Regions from separate parts of the Kineococcus aurantiacus genome, predicted to be linked through region 2. Evidence: riboswitches for the same ligand, from Rfam matches in the RefSeq annotation. Region 2 holds a riboswitch; the other holds the start of a gene.
The links. A riboswitch is a leader RNA that binds a small molecule or an ion and turns the genes downstream of it on or off. The one in region 2 is predicted to bind glycine.

Region 1: another riboswitch for glycine. It lies ahead of gcvP (aminomethyl-transferring glycine dehydrogenase); the one in region 2 lies ahead of gcvT (glycine cleavage system aminomethyltransferase GcvT).

Annotation. Positions count from the first base shown of each region.
Region 1 covers NZ_JACCBB010000001.1:448,077-454,574, reverse strand. Annotated here, with positions in the region: gene BJ968_RS02195 (bifunctional nuclease domain-containing protein) at 1-230, shown strand, start outside; gene BJ968_RS02190 (MerR family transcriptional regulator) at 384-983, shown strand; gene BJ968_RS02185 (SMI1/KNR4 family protein) at 1,078-1,767, opposite strand; gene BJ968_RS02180 (AAA family ATPase) at 1,911-2,672, opposite strand; glycine riboswitch at 2,722-2,816, shown strand; gene gcvP (aminomethyl-transferring glycine dehydrogenase) at 2,889-5,765, shown strand; gene BJ968_RS02170 (VanZ family protein) at 5,773-6,279, shown strand; gene BJ968_RS02165 (NfeD family protein) at 6,276-6,498, shown strand, end outside.
Region 2 covers NZ_JACCBB010000001.1:3,000,191-3,006,688, reverse strand. Annotated here, with positions in the region: gene BJ968_RS14550 (MFS transporter) at 1-212, opposite strand, end outside; gene BJ968_RS14545 (LysR substrate-binding domain-containing protein) at 299-1,210, shown strand; gene BJ968_RS14540 (L-serine ammonia-lyase) at 1,233-2,627, opposite strand; gene gcvT (glycine cleavage system aminomethyltransferase GcvT) at 2,631-3,722, opposite strand; glycine riboswitch at 3,764-3,852, opposite strand; glycine riboswitch at 3,854-3,945, opposite strand; gene BJ968_RS14530 (tautomerase family protein) at 4,013-4,402, opposite strand; gene BJ968_RS14525 (LacI family DNA-binding transcriptional regulator) at 4,429-5,469, opposite strand; gene BJ968_RS14520 (Gfo/Idh/MocA family protein) at 5,625-6,498, shown strand, end outside.

The DNA.
Region 1 (6,498 bases), 2.6 Mb from region 2:
TCTACTACGCCGAGCTCGCCTTCGACGGCGGGCTGACGGTCAGCTCCCGCACGTCGGACGCGATCGCGCTGGCGCTGCGGGTGGGCTGCCCCATCGTCGGCGCCGAGGGGGTCCTGGACTCCGGCGGCGTACCGGTGCCCGACGAGGACGAGGACGAGGTGGAGAAGTTCCGCGAGTTCCTCGACCACATCTCGCCCGAGGACTTCGAGTCGGGCTCGGGGCGGGAGTAGCCGGATGACCGGCCGACCGTCCGGGTCACAACTGGGTCACGGGCCGCGGCGCGCCGCGCGCCTCGTTGACGCTCCGCGGGTGCTCTTCTACGGTCAGTGTGCAGGACGCTCCCGATCGAACACTCGTCGGGTGGCGATGACGAGGAGGCCGGCGTGAGCAGTGGCGACACAGTCGCGGGGTCGTCGCGGAAGTCGACCCGACCCGCCCGTGCTCAAGGTGTGCTCTTCACCGAGGACCTCCCGGACCTCGACGACGAGGTCGGGTACCGCGGGCAGACCGCGTGCAAGGCCGCCGGCATCACCTACCGGCAGCTGGACTACTGGGCCCGCACCGGTCTGGTCGAGCCCAGCGTGCGCGGGGCCTCCGGCTCGGGCACGCAGCGCCTCTACGGCTTCCGCGACATCCTCGTGCTCAAGGTCGTCAAGCGGCTGCTGGACACCGGGGTCTCCCTGCACCAGATCCGCACCGCCGTCACGCACCTGCGCGAGCGCGGTGTCGACGACCTGGCCCAGATCACCCTCATGTCCGACGGCGCCAGCGTCTACGAGTGCACCTCGGCGGACGAGGTGATAGATCTCGTCCAGGGCGGCCAGGGGGTCTTCGGCATCGCCGTCGGCCGCGTCTGGCGCGAGGTGGAGGGCGAGCTGGCCTCCCTGCCCAGCGAGCGCCCCGCCCCCCGCGAGGAGGGCGAAGGGGCCATGGTCCTGGCCGACGAGCTCTCCCGCCGCCGCGCCGCCCGCGAAGCGGGCTGACCGGACCGGTCGCCCTCGTCCGCAATGCCCCGGCCCGCACCGCCGGACGAGCTCCCGCAGGAGCCCGCCCGGTACGGGCCGCGCGGACGGCGCCCTAGTCGAGCAGCTCGGCGCGGGGCAGGGCCTGCATCGCGAACGGGTCGGTGACCCAGTCGTGCGCGTCGGGCAGCCAGATGACCGCCGCCAGCAGCGAATCGGCCCAGGTGCTCAGCAGCTCGTCCAGACCCACCCGCCAGGAGTGCTGGTAGCTCTCGCCGTCCTCGGCCAGCACCAGCTGCTCCACGACGGCGCGGCTCGTGCCCAGCCGGACCGCGATGAGCTCCTCGTCGCGGGCGAACAGCGGCAGCAGCGCCGGCGGCGCCGCCAGACCCGGTCCCTGACCGGTCGCCCGGCGCACGGCCTCCTCCAGCGTCAGGGGCACCCAGCCCCCCGGGCCGACGGTCGGTGCGCTGGCGCGGTAGGTGGTCCGGACCGGTTCCACGCCGTCCACCGCGCGCCACCAGGCGCGCGCGCCCCGGGGCAGCAGCAGACCCACCTGCCGCTCCAGGGCGTCGAGACGGGCGTCGTCGACCCCCGGCCGCAAGCGGGTGGCGATGTCGGCGCCCAAGCGCGTCCAGTGCGCGCGCAGCCGCTGGACCAGGCCGGTGACGCGGTCGGCCTCGGGGTCGGCGGCCGGGACGCGGACGGGGGAGGGCAGGGGACCGGCCGTGCGGGCCGGGCGCACCACGCGCGCCGCGCCCGGGTCCAGCCGGCCGGCGTCGAGGGGGGTGTTGGACGACGTCACGGAACCTCCTTGGACCCGCAGCGTTCGCGGGCAGAGCGGGGGCGGCACCAGCGGGGACGATCCCGGGCGCACGCCGTCCGACGACGGTACGCGCTGGCGGATCATCCCGCACTTCGGACGTACCGCACCCCGAACGGGTTCCCTCAGGCCGGCGGCAGCACCCGGTCCAGGACCGCGTCGAACTGCGCCGCGAGCGAACGCGCCGTGCGGGTCCTCAGCGAGTGCAGCGGGACCCCCGCGCCCTGCGACTGCGGCACCGACGCCCGGTCCGGCAGGGGTTCCAGGACGAGGTCGCCGAACAACCCCTGCAGCTCCTCGTACCGGAACCGCTGCTCCCCGGAGCGCTGGTTGAAGCGGTTGACCTGGATCCCCACGACGCGCGGTCCCTGCCGCAGCGCCCGCAGCTCGCGCACCGTGCGGTCCACCGCCGCCACCGAGAACCTGCTCGCGTCCGAGACGACGAGCACGGCGTCGGCGGCCCGCCACGCCGAGCGGGTCAGCCCGTTGAGCGACGGCGGGGTGTCCAGCAGCGCCAGCGCGTGGTCGTCCAGCTTCTTCAGGGCCCGCCGCAACGACTTCAGGGCCTCCTCGTCGGCGCTGGGGGTGTCCAGCCCCGCCGAGGCGTCCGACCCGCTCAGCACGTCCAGCAGACCCGGGTGGTCGTCCACCCAGCCGCTGGGGGCGACGGCCTCCTCGGCGACCCTGCGCTTGGGGGCCTGCATCACCGAGGCGACGTCGTGCGCGCGCTGGGCCGTCACGTCGAGGCCGGAGGTGGCGTCCGCCTGCGGGTCGAGGTCGACGACGAGCGTGCTGGCGCCGCGGTGGAGGGCCGCGGAGGCGAGCCCGAGGACGACGGAGGTCTTGCCCACCCCGCCCTTGGCGCTGCAGACGGCGAGGCTGATCACGGCGCAGACCCTAGCGGTGCGGGGACCCCCTAGAGTGGAGGCTGGCCGTTCACCCCGCGTGGGAGAGACCCCGACCGCACCGGCCGGGGCGCCGAAGGGGCAACATCCCCGGAACCTCTCAGGCAGAAGGACCACGTGGGGTTGGCCGCTCTGGAGCTCGCCGCGGGTGGGTGACAGACGGGGAGGTCCACCCAGTCCACGACCTCCGGAGAGCCGATGTCCTCGCCGTCCGTCCCCGCCACCGAACTGCCCGAGTTCACCCCCGAGCCGGCGGCCCTGCCCTTCAGCGCCCGCCACATCGGCCCCGACGCCACCGCCGTGGCCCGGATGCTGTCCGTCGTGGGCCTGGACTCCCTCGACGACCTCGTCGACCGGGCCGTGCCCGCGGGGATCCGCGACGGTGTGCTCGACCTGCCCGAAGCGCTCGGCGAGACGTCGGTGACGGCCGCGCTGCGGGCGCTGGCCGCCAAGAACCGCGTGGTCCCCTCGATGATCGGCCTGGGGTACGTCGGCACCCGCACCCCGGCCGTGGTGCGCCGCAACGTCCTGGAGGACCCGGCCTGGTACACGGCGTACACGCCGTACCAGCCCGAGATCTCCCAGGGGCGGCTGGAGGCCCTGCTGAACTTCCAGACCGCGGTCACCGACCTGACGGGGCTGGCGATCGCCAACGCCTCCCTGCTCGACGAGGGCACCGCCGCCGCCGAGGCCATGACGCTGGCGCGCCGCACCTCCAAGGCCCCCGCCGGTGCCGTGTTCGCCGTCGACGCCGACGTCCTGCCGCAGACCCTCGCGGTCCTGCGCACCCGGGCGCTGCCGCTCGGGCTGGAACTGGCCCTCGTCGACCTCGACACCCCCGACCCGCTGGCCGGTCTGGACGCCGTCTTCGGCCTGCTCGTGCAGTACCCGGGGACCTCGGGCAAGGTCCGCGACCTCGCCGGGGTCGTCGCCGACGCCCACGCCCGCGGGGCGGTCGCCGTGGCCGCCGCCGACCTGCTCGCCCTGACGCAGCTCGTCGCGCCGGGGGAGTTCGGGATCGACGTCGCCGTGGGCTCCAGCCAGCGCTTCGGCGTCCCCATGGGCGCCGGCGGCCCGCACGCGGCGTACATGGCCGTGCGCAAGGGGCTGGAGCGGTCCCTGCCCGGACGGCTCGTCGGGGTCTCCGTCGACGCCGACGGCAACCCGGCGTACCGCCTGGCGCTGCAGACCCGCGAGCAGCACATCCGCCGCGACAAGGCCACGTCGAACATCTGCACCGCCCAGGTGCTGCTGGCCGTCATGGCCGGCTGCTACGCCGTCTGGCACGGCCCCGAGGGGTTGCGGGCCATCGGGGCCCAGGTCGCCCGCCGCGCCGCCGCGCTCGCGCAGACCCTGCGGGCGGGAGGCGTCGAGGTCGTCCACGACGCGTTCTTCGACACCGTCCTGACCCGCGTCCCGGGCCGGGCGCGCGCCGTCGTCGACGCAGCCCTGGCGGCCGGGGTGAACCTGCGGTTCGTCGACGCCGACCACGTCGGGCTCACGGTCGACGAGACGACCACCGACGCCCACGTCGCGGCGGCCCTGGCCGGGTTCGGCCTCGACCCCGCCGAGGTGAGCGCCGAGCCCGCGCTGCCCGCCGCGCTGCGCCGCACGTCGGAGTTCCTGACCCACCCCGTGTTCTCGCAGCACCGCTCCGAGACGGCGATGCTGCGGTACCTGCGCCGGCTGTCCGACGCCGACTACGCCCTGGACCGCGGGGCCATCCCGCTGGGCTCGTGCACCATGAAGCTCAACGCCACGACCGAGCTCGAGCCCATCTCCTGGCCCGAGTTCGCCGACCTGCACCCCTACGCCCCCGCCGACCAGCTCGCGGGCACGGCCGAGCTCGTGGCCGACCTCGAGCGCTGGCTCGCCGAGGTCACCGGCTACGACGCGGTCTCGCTGCAGCCCAACGCCGGCTCGCAGGGGGAGTTCGCCGGGCTGCTGGCCATCCGCGCCTACCACGTGGCCCAGGGCCACGGGGAGCGCTCGGTCTGCCTCATCCCCAGCTCCGCGCACGGCACGAACGCCGCCAGCGCCGTCATGGCCGGGCTGAAGGTCGTCGTCGTGGCCTGCGACGAGGCCGGCAACGTCGACCTGGACGACCTGCGCGCCAAGGTGTCCGAGCACGCCCACGACCTCGCCGCGCTCATGGTCACCTACCCCTCCACGCACGGCGTCTACGAGGAGTCGATCCGCGAGGTCTGCGGGCTCGTCCACGACGCCGGCGGGCAGGTCTACGTCGACGGCGCGAACCTCAACGCCCTCGTCGGCCTGGCCCGGCCGGGCAAGTTCGGGGCGGACGTCTCGCACCTGAACCTGCACAAGACGTTCTGCATCCCCCACGGCGGCGGCGGCCCCGGCGTCGGGCCCGTCGCGGTCCGCTCCCACCTCGCGCCGTTCCTGCCCTCCACCGCCCCCGATGGCGAAGGGGTCGGCATGGTCTCGGCCGCCCCGTTCGGCTCGGCGGGGATCCTGCCGATCCCGTGGGCCTACCTGCGGCTCATGGGCCCCGACGGGCTGCGCGCCGCGACCGTCCAGGCCGTCCTGTCCGCCAACTACGTCGCCGCCCGGCTGTCCGAGGCGTTCCCCGTCCTGTACCGCGGGCCGGGCGGGCTCGTGGCCCACGAGTGCATCCTCGACCTGCGGCCCATGACCAAGGCCACGGGCGTGAGCGTCGACGACGTCGCCAAGCGGCTCATCGACCACGGCTTCCACGCCCCGACGATGTCCTTCCCCGTCGTCGGGACCCTCATGGTCGAACCGACCGAGAGCGAGGACCTCGCCGAGCTGGACCGGTTCTGCGACGCGATGCTCGCCATCGCCGCCGAGGTGCGCGAGATCGCCGACGGCCGCTGGGCCGTGGAGGACTCCCCGCTGCGGCACGCCCCGCACACGGCGGCCGCGCTCGTGGGGGAGTGGGACCACGCGTACTCGCGCACCGAGGCCGTCTACCCGAACGGGATGGACCCGCGGGCGAAGTACTGGCCGCCGGTGCGCCGCATCGACGGCGCCGCCGGGGACCGCAACCTCGTGTGCTCCTGCCCGCCCCTGAGCGAGTACGGGCAGGACTGAGGAGCGCGTGGGGGCGCTGCCGACCTTCCTGGTCGAGCACGCCGCGGCCGTGCCCGTGGCCCTGCTGCTCCTCGTCCTGGGGTGCGCGGGCCTGGGGTTGCTGGTGCGCCGGCGCCCCCGGGCGACGGCGTGGCTGCTCGCCGCGGCGCTGCTGCCCGTCGTGGGGCTGACCCTGGCCCCCGACGGGCGCGGGCGCCGCGCCGAGCAGTGGTGCCAGGCCGGTTTCAGCCTGCCCTCCCTCGGCAGCGTCGAGCTGCTCGCCAACGTCGCGCTGTTCGTGCCCGCCGCGGTGTTCGGCGTGCTGCTGCTGCGCCGGCCCGTGCTCGTCGTCCTCGGCGGGTCGGCGCTGTCGGCGGCGGTCGAGGTCGTGCAGGCCTCCGCGCCGGCCCTCGGCCGCTCCTGCACGACCGACGACTGGGCCATGAACACCGCGGGCACGATCGTCGGTGTCCTCGTCGGTGTGCTCGTCGGCTCGCCGCTGCCGGGCGTGGGTAGGATCCGCCGCAGGGGGTGATCACGGTGGAGTTCCTGGACGCGCTGCTGGACCGCAGCTGGCTCGTCTGGATCGCCGCCGCCCTCGTCCTGGGCATCCTGGAGATCACCGCGATCGACCTCGTCTTCGCCATGCTGGCCGGCGGGGCGCTCGCGGGTGCCCTCGCCGACGCCCTCGGTCTGGGGTTCGTCGGTCAGGTCCTCGTCGCGGCCGCGGCCGCCGCCCTGCTCATCGGCACCA
Region 2 (6,498 bases):
ACGTGGTCGGACAGGTGCCCGACGGTGAACAGGGCGATCGCGACACCGGCCGCGTAGACGGCGAAGGCCACCGTGACCAGCACGGTCGGCAGCCCGTCGCGGACGCGGTAGAGCGCCCACAGCGGGGTGGGGACGGTGGCGAAGGCCATCGCGGTCGCGAAGGCGGAGGCGACGAGGAGGAAGCCGAGGCGGTGACGGCGGGTCGTGCTCATGCGGGCTGCAACGCGCCCGCCCGGGCGTCCTTCCGGTCCAACGGTGGCGGGTGGGAGGATCCATCGCTCCGGCAGATGGGGGACCCGTGGAACTGCGCCAGCTCGAGGTGTTCCTCGCCGTCGTCGAGACCGGGACCATCAGCGCCGCCGCGCGCCGGCTCGGGTCGGCCCAGTCGGCCGTCAGCACCGTCGTGCGCACCCTCGAGGAGGACCTCGGCGCGACCCTGTTCACCCGCACGTCCCGCCGGGCCGTGCCCACCGACGCCGGCCGGGCCCTGCTGCCCGAGGCCCGGCGCCTCGTCGCCGGGGCCGCCCACGCCCGCGCCGCCGTCCGCGAGGCCGGTGACGGCGTCGCCGGGCCGCTCGCGGTCGGGGTCGTCACGACCATGCACCCGGTGGCCCTGCCGCGGCTGCTGCACCGCTTCACGACGGCGCACCCGCGGGTGTCGGTGTCCCTGCGGGTCTTCGCCGACGGCTCCCGCGGCCTGCTGCGCGCCCTCGTGGACGGCGAGCTCGACGTCGCGTTCGTCTCCTGGCCCTTCCGGTCCCCGGCCGCCGTGGAGCTGCGCACGCTCGTGCGCACGAGCTTCCGGCTGCTGCTGCCGCAGGGCCACCCGCTGTCGTCCGAGCGTCCCCTGGAGCTGGCCGAGCTGGCGGGCGAGCAGTGGATCGACGGGCCGCCCGGTTTCGGCAACCGCCTGCAGGTCGACGCCCTGTTCGACCGCGCGGGCGCCCGGCGCACCGTCCGCCTGGAGGTCCCCGACGTCTCGACCTTCGGCCAGTACGTCGCCGCCGGTCTGGGCGTCGCCTTCGTGCCCGGGACCGCCCCCGTCCCCGCGGGCGTGCGCGAGCAGCCCGTCGCGGTGGGCGACCTGGCGTGGGAGCTGTCCCTGGCGACCGCCCGCCCCACCGGCGAGCGCCCCACCCGCAGGGCCGTCGCGGCGTTCTGCGAGGAGGTCGCGCGCGACGTGCGCCGCTCCCGGCGCCCGCCGGGCTGAGCGGCCGGGCTGAGCGGCCGGGTCAGCACTCGGGGACGTTGACCCCCACCACGGTCAGGGCGAGCCCGCCCAGCGACGTCTCCTTGTACTCCGAGCGCATGTGCGCGCCCGTCTGCCGCATCGTGGCGATGGCGGTGTCCAGGCTCACGACGTGGTGGCCGTCACCGCGCATCGCCGTGCGCGCGGCGTGGATGGCGGTGGTGGCCCCCACCGCGTTGCGCTCGATGCAGGGGATCTGCACCAGGCCCCCGACGGGGTCGCACGTCAGCCCCAGGTGGTGCTCGACGGCGATCTCGGCGGCGTTCTCCACCTGCTCGGGCGTGCCGCCGAGGACCTCGGCCAGGCCCGCGGCGGCCATGGCGCTGGCCGAGCCCACCTCGCCCTGGCACCCCACCTCCGCCCCGGAGATGGACCCGGTCTCCTTCAGGACGATCCCGACGCCGCCGGCGGCCAGCAGGAACCGCACCGTCCCGGCGTCGTCGGCCCCGGGCACGAAGCGGCGGTAGAAGTGGAGGACCGCGGGGACGATGCCCGCGGCGCCGTTGGTGGGTGCGGTGACCACGCGCCCGCCGGCGGCGTTCTCCTCGTTGACGGCCAGGGCGAACAGGCTCACCCAGTCCATGGCGTGCAGGACGTCGGACCCCGACGAGCCCTCCTCGGCCCGCAGCTGGGCGTGCAGCCGCGGGGCGCGGCGCCGCACGCCCAGCCCGCCGGGCAGCACGCCGTCGGTGACGAGGCCGTGGTCGACGCAGGCGCGCATGGCGTCGAAGATCCGCAGCAGCCCGGCGTCGACCTCCGCGGCCGGGCGCAGGCTCTCCTCGTTGCGCCGCACCAGGTCCGCGACGCCCAGCCCCGTGGTGCGGCAGCGGTCGAGGAGTTCGGCCCCGGTGCGGAAACCCCACGGCAGGTCCTCCCCCGCGCCCGCCACGGGCTCGGAGGCGTCCAGCGGGTGGTCCTTCACGAACCCCCCGCCGACGGAGTACGACGTCCGTTCGGCGAGGACGTCCCCCGCCGCGTCGCGGGCCGTGAAGACCATGCCGTTGGGGTGCGCGGGCAGCGGGGTGCCGCCGAGGAGGCGCACGTCGGCGTCGAGGTCGAAGCCCACGGCGTGCCGGCGCAGGACGTCCAGCCGCCCGGTGCGGCGGACCTCCTCGAGGTGCCCCCCGACGGCGTCGGGGTCCAGGAGCTCGGGCCGTTCCCCGAGCAGGCCCAGGACGACGGCCCGGTCGGTGCCGTGGCCGCGGCCGGTCGCCCCGAGGGAGCCGTGCAGGTCGACCGCGATCGAGTGGACCCGCGGCAGGAGGCCGTCGCGGTCGAGGCCCTCGGCGAAGGCGAGCGCGGCGCGCATGGGGCCGACGGTGTGCGAGCTGGAGGGGCCGACGCCGATGGAGAACATGTCGAACACGGACAGCGCCACGGCTCAGCGCTCCCGCCGGTAGAAGGGCAGCACGACGACCTCGACGGGCAGCTCGGTGCCCCGCACGTCGACGGCCAGGGCGGTCCCGGGCGCGGCGAGGCCGCGCTCGACGTGGGCCATCGCGACGGGGAAGCCCAGCGTGGGCGACAGGGCGCCGCTGGTCACGACGCCGACGGCCGAGCCGTCGTGGACGACGGAGTACCCCGCGCGCGCCGCCCGGCGCCCGGTGCCGCGCAGGCCCACGAGGACCCGGGCGGGTTCGCGGGTGGACAGCTCCCGCAGGGCTTCCAGGCCCACGCCGCTGTCCTTGTCGAGCTTCACGACGCGACCCAGGCCGGCCGCGTAGGGCGTGACGTCCCGGCTGAGCTCGTGCCCGTACAGCGGCATCCCGGCCTCCAGCCGCAGGGTGTCGCGGCAGGCCAGGCCGGCGGGGACGCCGCCGTGCTCGCGGGTGGCGGCCAGCAGCGCGTCCCAGACCGCGGTGGCGGCGGCCACGGGGGCGAAGACCTCGAAGCCGTCCTCGCCCGTGTAGCCGGTGCGGGCGACGAGGACCTCGCTGCCGGCCAGGGTGGTGGGCAGGCAGCGGTAGTAGCCGAGCCCGCTCAGGTCGGCGTCGGTGAGCGGGTCGACGACCGCGAGCGCGGCCGGGCCCTGGACGGCCACGAGGGCCCAGTCGGCGGTCTCGTCGGCGACGACCGCGTCGAAGGGGGCGCAGCGGGTGGTGAGCTCGCGGGCGACGACGCCGGAGTTGGCGGCGTTGGCGACGACGAGGAACTCCTGCTCGCCGAGCCGGTAGGTCACGACGTCGTCGAGGATGCCGCCGTCGGCGTCGACGACCATGCCGTAGGCCGCGCGGCCCAGGGGCATGGTGGAGGGCTTGCCGACGAGGGCGTGGTCGAGGGCCTGGGCGGCCCGGGGGCCGCTGACGCGCAGCTCGCCCATGTGCGAGAGGTCGAAGATCCCGGCGGTGGTGCGCACGGCCTGGTGCTCGGCGAGGTCGGAGGCGTAGCGCAGGGGCATGGACCACCCGGCGAAGTCGGTCATCGACGCGCCGAGGGCGGCGTGGGCGGCCGCGAGCGGGCTGGCGGTGGTCACGGGGGCTCCTCTCGGCACGGCCGCACGTCGCGGCCGGGCGGTACCCCCTCTGTCGCGGGACCTGAGAGCTTCGCCCTGGGCAGGGCTTTCCCCGTCGGTGAGGACCGTGGGGTCCTGCTTTCCAGAGCGGCCTGCCCGCGGCGGTGCGTGGACCTGAGAGGTTCCGGGGTGGTTGCTCCTACGGTGCCCACCGGGGGCGGTGGGGCTCTCCCGCCGGGGCGAAGCGGCCGTGTGTCCAGTTGTGGGCCTCAGCCTGGCACACGGCCGGTCCCGGCAGCCAGGGTGCGCGCTCAGAGCTCGCCGGTGAGGAACTGCGCGCGGCCGTGCCCGAAGGACCAGTCGGCGTCGGAGTTCTCGACGAGGCAGACGACGAGGTCGCCGGGGTCGACGCCGGCGCGCTCCCGCAGGTGGTGGGCCAGGAGGCGGTGGAGAGCCTCCTTCTGCTCGCGCGGGCGCGGGCGGCTGGTCACCTGCAGGACGACGACGCCGTCGGTGCGCTCGATGCCGAGGCCGGTGTCGTGGACGACCAGCTCACCGCGCGGGTGCTGGTGGACGACCTGGTAGCGGTCGCCGGGCGGGACCTCGAACGCCTCGAGGACGGCCGCGTGGGCGGCGTCGAGCAGGGCGGTCAGCTCGGCGGGGGTGCGGCCGGCGACGAGGTCGAAGCGGAGCAGGGGCACGGGAACCTCCAGGACCATTTGTCCTGTCATTCTGACACATCTGTTCGCGGGTGGACAGGCCCGGTCGTCCCGCGCACGACGAGCCGGGGTTCGAGGACGACGTCGCGCGCCTCCTCCGACCCCTCCCCCTCCAGCCGGTCGACCGCCAGCCGCACCGCGCAGCGCGCCTGCCCGGCCGGGTCCTGGCTGACGGTCGTCAGCCGCACGTGCCCCAGCTGGGCCAGCGGGCTGTCGTCGTACCCGCTCAGCGACACCCGCCCCGGCACGGCGATCCCCTCGCGGTTGAGGACGTCCAGGAAGCCCAGGGCGACGCGGTCGCTGACGGCGACGACGGCCGACCCCGACCACCCCTGCGCCAGGACCCGCCGGGCCGCGTCGACGCCGGCCTCCTCGTCGAACCCGGCGTCGACGGTGCGCACGCCCAGGCCGAGGGCGGCGGCCGCGGCCTCCACCCCGGCGCGGCGGTCGGCGGCGATGTCCCCCGCACCCCCGCCGACGTGCAGCAGCTCGCGGTGCCCCAGCGCGGCCAGGTGCTCCACGACCAGCCGCACGCCCGTCTCGTCACAGGCGCGCACGACGTCGGGACCGCGCCCGGCGCCGTCCCGGGGCCGGGGCCGGCGGCCCAGCACCACGACGGGCGCGCGGGCGTCGAGGGCGACCAGCTCGTCCGCGCCGGACTCCGGCCCCAGCAGCAGCAGCGACTCGCAGCGCGAGTCCAGCAGCGCCTCCTGGGCCGCCCCCTCGCCGCGGGTGCGGGTCGTCGGGGCGAGCACCACCTCGTAGCCGGCCTCCTCGGCGGCCGCCTGCAGCTCCTCGACGAGCTCGGCGTGGAAGGCGTTGCGGACGTTGGCGACGACGCCGAGCAGCCGGGTGCGGCGCAGCGCCAGGGAGCTCGCGGCGCGGTCGGCGCGGTAGCCGAGCTCCTCGGCGGCCCGCACCACGCGCGCGGCGGTCTCGGCGCTGGGACCCGGCGCCCCGCGCAGGGCCAGGGAGACCATGCCCTTCGACACGCCGGCCAGGGCGGCGACGTCCTTGATCGTGGGACGGCGGACGGGTCCCTGCGGCACGGGGCCTCCTCGGGCGCTTGACACGGACTGCTTTCGAACCGATTCTACTGAGCGTCGTTCAAACCGGTTTGAAGACCGTGGCGGCGCACCGACGACGGTGCGCCCCGACGCCCCGTCCTCACCCCGTCCCGTCCCCGTCCCGGAAGGCCACGACGATGCCCGTCCCCCGCACCCAGCCCCTCGGCGTCGCCGTCATCGGCGCCGGCATGGCCGGCCGCGCCCACCTCGCCGGCTACCGCGCCGCGACCACCCTGACCGGCGGCGCGTACGGCGAGGGCCTGCCCCCCGTCCGACTCGTCGCCGTCGCCGACGCGCACGCCCCCTTCGCGCAGGCCGCCGCGGCCCGGTACGGCTACGAGCGCGCCGAGACGAACTGGCAGGCGGTCGCCGAGGCCGACGACGTCGACGCCGTCAGCGTGGTCGTCGCCAACCACCTGCACCGCGAGATCGTCGAGGGGCTGCTGGCCGCCGGCAAGCACGTGCTGTGCGAGAAACCGCTGGCCCCCTCCGTCGCCGACGCCGAGGCCATGGTCGCCGCCGCCGCGGCCCACCCCGGTCAGGTCGCCGCCGTGGGTTTCACGTTCCGCCGCTCCCCCGCGATCAACGCGCTGCGCGAGCAGGTGCTGAACGGTCACCTCGGGCAGGTCCGCCACTTCAACGGGCACTACTGGTGCGACTACGCCGCCAACCCGGACGCCCCCATCAGCTGGCGCTACCAGGGCGGCCTGGGCTCGGGCGCCCTGGCCGACATCGGCAGCCACCTCGTCGACCTCGGCGAGTTCTTCTGCGGCCCCCTGGAGTCGGTCCGAGGCACCGTGTTCTCCCAGGTGACCGGGCGTCGCCCCAAACCCCTCGGCGTGGTCGTCGGGCACGCGATGGCCGAGGTCGGGACCGAGTTCGAGGACGTCGGGAACGAGGACCTCGCCACGTTCACCGCGACGTTCGCGAACGGCGCCACCGGGACCTTCTCCGTCTCCAGGGTCGCCCACGGGCTCCCGAACGGTCTGGGGTTCGAGGTCTTCACCGAGA